2 regions of the Promicromonospora sp. NPDC057488 genome follow, and region 2 is predicted to be linked to the other one. Evidence: riboswitches for the same ligand, from Rfam matches in the RefSeq annotation. Region 2 holds a riboswitch; the other holds the start of a gene.
The links. Region 2 has a riboswitch for FMN ahead of ribD (bifunctional diaminohydroxyphosphoribosylaminopyrimidine deaminase/5-amino-6-(5-phosphoribosylamino)uracil reductase RibD). Riboswitches for the same ligand answer to the same signal wherever they lie in the genome.
Positions count from the first base shown of each region.

Region 1: it holds a riboswitch for FMN, as region 2 does, so the genes downstream of both, pnuC (nicotinamide riboside transporter PnuC) here and ribD (bifunctional diaminohydroxyphosphoribosylaminopyrimidine deaminase/5-amino-6-(5-phosphoribosylamino)uracil reductase RibD) in region 2, are expected to answer to the same signal.

Region 1 is NZ_JBHVEG010000047.1:15,844-19,210, forward strand. It holds gene ACFU5G_RS12175 (Gfo/Idh/MocA family protein) at 1-690, opposite strand, end outside; gene pnuC (nicotinamide riboside transporter PnuC) at 710-1,396, opposite strand; FMN riboswitch at 1,509-1,646, opposite strand; gene ACFU5G_RS12185 (helix-turn-helix domain-containing protein) at 1,762-2,511, opposite strand; gene ACFU5G_RS12190 (hypothetical protein) at 2,522-2,779, opposite strand; gene ACFU5G_RS12195 (disulfide bond formation protein DsbA) at 2,804-3,367, shown strand, end outside.
Region 2 is NZ_JBHVEG010000205.1:4,666-8,032, reverse strand. It holds gene ACFU5G_RS26490 (response regulator) at 1-205, shown strand, start outside; gene ACFU5G_RS26485 (DUF2306 domain-containing protein) at 334-1,086, shown strand; FMN riboswitch at 1,199-1,335, shown strand; gene ribD (bifunctional diaminohydroxyphosphoribosylaminopyrimidine deaminase/5-amino-6-(5-phosphoribosylamino)uracil reductase RibD) at 1,559-2,635, shown strand; gene ACFU5G_RS26475 (riboflavin synthase) at 2,635-3,255, shown strand; gene ribA (GTP cyclohydrolase II) at 3,252-3,367, shown strand, end outside.

The sequences.
Region 1 (3,367 bases), on a different contig from region 2:
GGTGCCGAGCCGGTCGCCGAAGTCCAGCCACGCCGTCGCGTGCACCGTGTCGATCAGGGCGAGGTCGTCGGGGTCGGCCGCCCGGCTGGGGCTCGGCAGCACGCGGCGGGCGTCCCGGCGGGCGGTGATCTCGGCGTCCTCGAAGCCGGCGCCCAGGGCGCGGCGCAGCACGCTGATGCCGTGGTAGTCGTGCGCCACCGCGACGTGCGCGTCGGTCACGGCGCCGAGCAGGCCGGACGCCGCGACCGCGAGCTGCGCCTCGATCAGCGGCTCCAGGTGGTACTGCTCGGCGACGTGCACGCAGGCGCCGTCGTCCACGAGCGCCTGCAGCGCCGCGAGCTCCTCGACCGTGCCTGCCGCCGGCGTCTCCGTGAGCACGGGGACGCCGGCGGCGGCGAGGTCGCGGATCACCGGCTGGGCCGCTCCGGCCGGCAGGGTCAGCAGCACGACGTCGGGCCGGCCCGCGGCGAGCAGCTCGGCCACCGAGGCGAAGACCGGGGCGGGGAGCCCCGGCAGCCCGGCGGCCGGCAGGCCGTGCTCCGCCAGCGCCTCCCGGTCCGCCGCGTTGCGGGTGGCCACGCCGGCCACCTCGAACCGGTCGGGCAGGGCGTGCAGCACCCGCAGCATGGTGCGGGCGCGGAAGCCCGAGCCGACGATCCCGATCCTGGCCGTGCGCTCCTGTGCGTTCACGAGCGCCGACGCTACGCGATCAGGTGGCCGCGACCGCCACCTGGTCCGGGCCGGCGTTCTCCCGGCGGCTGATGCGCCACCACGCGAAGAAGCCGAACAGCGTGAACGCGCCGTAGATCACGTACATCAGCGCGGTGGCCCAGTACCCGGCGGAGAACAGGAGCGGCACGCCCACCAGGTCGACGGCCACCCAGATCAGCCAGAACTCGACCCAGCCCTTGGCCATGCCGTAGGTGGCGAGCACCGAGCCCGTGAAGATCCAGGCGTCGGCCCAGACCGGCTCGTACGAGCCGAGGGTCCGGAAGAGGGGGGTCAGGAGCAGGGTCCCGGCGAACATCCCGGTCACCAGGGCGATGCGGACCCGCCACGAGGCCCAGCGCGGGTGCACCGCGACCGTGCCGGCGCCGCCCGCGCGCTGGGTCTGCCGCCAGCGGTACCAGCCGTAGATCGAGACCGCGATGAACATGATCTGCCGGGCGGCCTGGCCGAGCATGTCGGCCCGGCCCGTCTCGCCGAACCAGGAGCCCATGAAGACGGTGAAGAGCAGGATGTTGCCGACGATGCCCACCGGCCAGGCCCACACCTTGCGGCGCAGCCCGCCCAGGGCGGAGGCCAGGCCGAACAGGTTGCCGATGACCTCGCGCCAGTAGATCTGCTGGTCGCCGACCAGGAACGTCGCGTCGTAGGCGGCGCGGAACCAGTCCATTTCTCTTCCCTCTCCAGGTCCGCACACGGGGACTCCGGGGTGAGGGCCGAGCGCCACGACGGCGCCGACGACGACGCGGTACCGGCGCCCCGAGGGGTCGACGGCGCGCGCCGCACGTGCTTCCTCCCATCCGGACTTTCACCGTCGGTCCTGGAGTTCCACCAGGTCAACCGGGTTCCTCCCGAAGGAGTCACCCGGGTCGCGGACTGTCACCGCCGGCTCGGAATTTCACCGACCCCGGAGCACGTGTGCAACTGCTGCACGATGTCTAGCGGAACACAGGATGCCACGGCGGCATTCCCACCAGAACCCACCCCGTGTCAGACGTACAGGTCACCCGGGGGACCTGTACGTCTGACACGGAGCTAGACCAGCGCCTCGCGGACGGCGCGCGCCACCTCGTCGGGTCCGGCCGCCCCCTCGACGACCGCCACGACGACGCGGCGGCTGACCGGCGTGCCGTCGTCGGCCAGCGGGCCGGCGGACGTGCCCAGGACGGCGGCGCGGCGCAGGTCGGCGAACGCCTCCTCCAGCTCGGGCCGCAGCTCCAGCGAGGGCGTGCGCAGCCAGCGCCGCAGGATCGCGTTGTGCACGGCGACCACGGAGGCCGCGAAGGCGATCGACGCCGTGGAGGCGGACCGCTCCGGCGGCAGGGTGTCGCGCAGGTAGTGGGTGAACGCCCGCTCGTACCGGTGCGTCGTGATGAGCTCGCGGTCGCGCAGCGCCGGCACCTGCTGCAGCAGCGCGTACCGGGCGAGCGACGTGTCGCGCTGGCCCACGTGGTGGTCGAACACCATGCGCGCCGCGCGGCACACCTCGAGGTACGGGTCGACGTCCGGGTCCCAGCCGCGGCCCAGGTCGTGGCCGGACTCCTCGCTCGCCCGGGCGTCGGGGCGGGTCGCGGCGAGCATGACCACGACCTCCTCGAGCAGCAGCTCGTGGTCGGCGAAGACCACGTCCTCCTTGGAGCGGAACCGGCGGAAGAACGTCGCGCGGCTCACCTTCGCGGCGTCGGCGATCTCCTCGACGGTGGTTCCCTCGTACCCCTGCCGGGTGAACAGGTCCACCGCGGCGTCGACTGCCTGCGCGTGCGTGTGGGTCCGTACGGCGGTCATGCCAGGCAGGCTACCGCGTGCCCCCCGGGCGCCGTGAAGAGTCTTTGAGCGAAGAATGGGGTTCATGATGCGAATTTTCCCGTTTGCCGGAGATCTTCCCTGACTGCAGTCTGCGCAGGTAGCGCACCTCGCGCACGGCCGTCAGCAGGCCGAGAACACCGGGCACCGCGGCCCACGGGTGACCGAGGATCACGCCCACCAGGCACACCAGAAAGATCACCCCGCCGGCGACGACGGTGGCGAGGCTTCCCCAACGGATCCCGGTCACGCAGGTGAGCGTAGTCTGCTGCGCGTGACCGAGACCGCTGACCGTCCCGTCGTCGACGTCTACGTCGACCCCCTGTGCCCCTTCGCCTGGATCACGTCACGCTGGGCCCTCGAGGTGGCCCAGATCCGCGACGTCGAGCTCACCTTCAAGCTCATGAGCCTCTACCTGCTCAACAAGGACCGGGACATCCCGGACGACTACCGGGCCCGCATCGAGCGCTCGCGCGGCATCGGCCGCGTCGCCGCGGCCGTGCAGACCGACCACGGTCCCGAGGCGTTCTCCGCCTTCTACACAGCCGCCGGCACGCGCATCCACAACCAGCAGGACAAGGACTTCGACGCCGTGGCCGTCGCGGCGCTCGCCGAGGCCGGCCTGCCCGCCGCCCTCGCGGAGGCGGGCACCTCGGAGGACTACGACGAGGAGCTCGCGGCCTCCCACGAGGCCGGCATGAAGCCCGTCGGGGACGACGTCGGCACGCCCACCATCCACGTCGACGGCGTGGCCTTCTTCGGTCCCGTGCTCACGCGCATCCCGCGCGGCGAGGAGGCGGGCGCGCTGTTCGACGCCTCCGTGGCGCTGGCGCGGTAC
Region 2 (3,367 bases):
CCCGCTGACCGCGCGAGAAGAGGAAGTGCTCCTGGCGGTGGCCCGCGGCCGGACCAACACCGAGATCGCGCGCGAGCTGTTCGTCACGCTCAGCACGGTGAAGTCGCACGTCGCCAACCTGATGACCAAGGTGGGCGCCCGCAACCGCGTCGAGGTGGCGCTCTGGGCCTACGACACGGGGCGGGTGCGGCCGGGCCGGCCCTGACCAGCCAGCCCTGACCAGCCAGCCCTGACCACCCGGCACACCACAGCGCGCCTCTCGTACTTCCGGCCAGGTCGAAGACCGTTCCGCGGACCGATGACCCGGCCCTGCCGGGCCGCGACGCTCGGTACATGACCACACCTGACGCGGCACCCGAGACGACCCCCTCGGCGGCACCCGAGACGGCAGCAGCACCCGAGACGGCAGCAGCATCCGGGACGGCAGCAGCATCCGGGACCCCACCCGTCGCGGCGCGCCGACCCGCCCGCCACACCTGGCTGGTCCCGGCCGGCCTGCTGCTCCTGGCGGTGATCCCGGCCCTGGGCGGCTCCGCGCGGCTCGCCGAGCTGGTCTCCGACCCGGTGCTCACCGAGGAGAACGCGCGGTTCGTCAGCCAGCCCCTGCCCGTCGTCCTGCACATCGTGTGCGTGACGGTCTACAGCGTGCTGGGTGCCTTCCAGTTCGTGCCGAGCCTGCGCCGACGGCGCTGGCACCGGTGGGCCGGCCGGGTGCTCGCCCCCGCGGGGGTCGGCGTCGCCCTGACCGGGCTCTGGATGACGGCGTTCTACGACCTGCCGGTCAAGGACACCGCGGTGGTCAACGGCATGCGCTACCTGGTGGGCACCACCATGCTGCTCGCGATCGTGCTGGGGGTTCGGGCGGCGCTGCGCCGGGACTACGCGACGCACTCCGCGTGGATGACGCGCGCGTACGCGCTGGCGATGGGCGCCGGGACCCAGGGGCTGCTGCTCGGGCCGCTCGTGCTGGTCACCGGGATCCTCGACCCGGTGACCAACTCGATCGGGCTGACGGCGGGCTGGGTGATCAACATCGCGGTGGCCGAGTGGGTGATCCACCGCCGCCGGCTGCGGGAGCGCGGGTGAACCCGACCGGGGCGTGACCTGGCATGTGACCTGGCAGATGACCTCGCATGTGACGCAAGCCATGGCTCCGCCGTCGGCGACCTGTGGCATGCTGACGAGCAGCAGTACGCACACACGTGCTCCGGGGTCGGTGTAATTCCGAGCCGGCGGTTATAGTCCGCGACCCGCGTCCGTCCGCAAGGACGGGCCGGTTGACCTGGTGGAACTCCAGGACCGACGGTGAAAGTCCGGATGGGAGGAAGCACGTGCGGCGCCGCCGTCCCCTGGGGCGTGCGACGTCGTGACGTCGTGCGCGCGGGCAGGGCCTTCGTGGCCCTCGGTCCGCGTACCCGTCGTCCACCCCGGAGCACCGACGCTCGGGGAGGACGGCATGAACCAGGCAGCCACGGATCAGTCAGCCACCGATCAGGTAAGCCCTGATCAGTCAGGCACTGATCACACGGCCACAGCACCGCACGGTCTCGAGACCGTGATGCGCCGCGCCCTCGCGCTGGCCGCGCTGGGCCCCGCCCACGGCCCCAACCCGCGCGTCGGCTGTGTGCTCCTGGACCCGGGCGGCCGCACGGTCGCCGAGGGGTACCACCGTGGCGCCGGCACCCCGCACGCCGAGGCGGCGGCCCTGGCGGACGCGCGGTCCCGCGGCGTCGACCCGCGCGGCACCACGGCGGTGGTGACGCTGGAGCCGTGCGCGCACCACGGCCGCACCGGCCCCTGCGCCGACGCCCTGATCGACGCAGGCGTGGCCGCCGTGCACGTGGCGGTCGGCGACCCGAACCCCGTCGCGACGGGCGGCGCGGACCGCCTGCGAGCCGCGGGCATCCCGGTGACCGTCGGCCTGCTTGCCGACGAGGGCGAGGAGCTGCTGCGCACCTGGCTGCACGCCGTCCGTACCGGTCGCCCCTACGTGACCCTGAAGCTCGCCACGAGCCTCGACGGCCGGGTCGCGGCGGCGGACGGCACGAGCCGCTGGATCACCGGCGCCCAGGCCCGCGCCCACGCCCACACGGTCCGCGCGCAGGTCGACGCGATCGCCGTCGGCTCCGGGACCGCGCTGACCGACGACCCGTCCCTGACCGCCCGCCGCCTCGACGGCGGCCTCTTCGAGCACCAGCCGCTGCGGGTGGTGCTCGGCCGCCGCCCGGTGCCCGACGACGCCCGCCTGCGCGGGCCCGGCGGCGAGCTGCTCCAGCTGCCCGGGCACGACCTCGACGCCGCCCTGCGCGCGCTCGGGGACCGCGAGGTGCGGCACCTGCTCGTCGAGGGCGGCCCCACGCTCGCGACGGCCCTGCTCGCCGCGGACGCCGTCGACGAGCTGCACGCGTACGTCGCACCGGTGCTGCTCGGCGCGGGCGCCACCGCCGTCGGCTACCTCGGCGTGACCACCATCGGCGAGGCCGCGCGGTTCGCCACCGAAGAAGTGACCCGGCTCGGCGACGACATGCTGCTGGTCGCGCGGCGCCTCGAGCCCGCGCCCGGCCGCGTCGAGAACGACTCTGCCCCACCCGTCCAGCACGGCCGGCCCCGCCGGCACACCGAGGAGGAGATCTGATGTTCACGGGAATCGTCGAGGAGCTCGGCTCAGTGGTCGCGCTCGTCCGGCCCGACGGCGACGGCGACGGCGCGGCCCAGGACGCCGTCCTGACCGTCGCGGGGCCGCTCGCCACGTCGGACGCGCGCCCGGGCGACTCGATCGCCGTCGACGGCGTCTGCCTGACCGTCACCTCGGTCGCGGACGGCGCGTTCATCGCCGAGGTGATGCCGGAGACGCTGCGCCGCACGTCGCTCGGCGGGCTGGTCCCGGGCACCCGGGTCAACCTGGAGCGGGCCCTGCCGGCGAACGGCCGGCTGGGCGGGCACGTGGTGCAGGGGCACGTCGACGGCGTGGCCACGCTCGTGGGCCGCACGCCCGGTCCGCGCTGGGACGACCTCGAGTTCTCCGCGCCCGCCGCCCTGACCCGGTACGTCGCGGAGAAGGGCTCCGTGGCGCTGTCCGGGGTCTCGCTCACCGTCACCTGGGTGTCCGACGAGGGCTTCGGCGTCTCGCTGATCCCCACGACGCTGGCGGCCACGACGCTGGGCGGCCTGGTCCCGGGCGACGCGGTGAACGTCGAGGTCGACGTGCTCGCCAAGTACGTCGAACGGCTCATGGCGGCGGGGGCGGCGCGATGACCGGCCTGGGGGCGGTCGCGTCCGGCTCGGTGGCCGACGGGCTGATCGACGAGCTCATGGAGCGCGCCCTCGCCGAGCTCGCCGCGGGCCGTCCCGTGCTCGTGGCGGACGA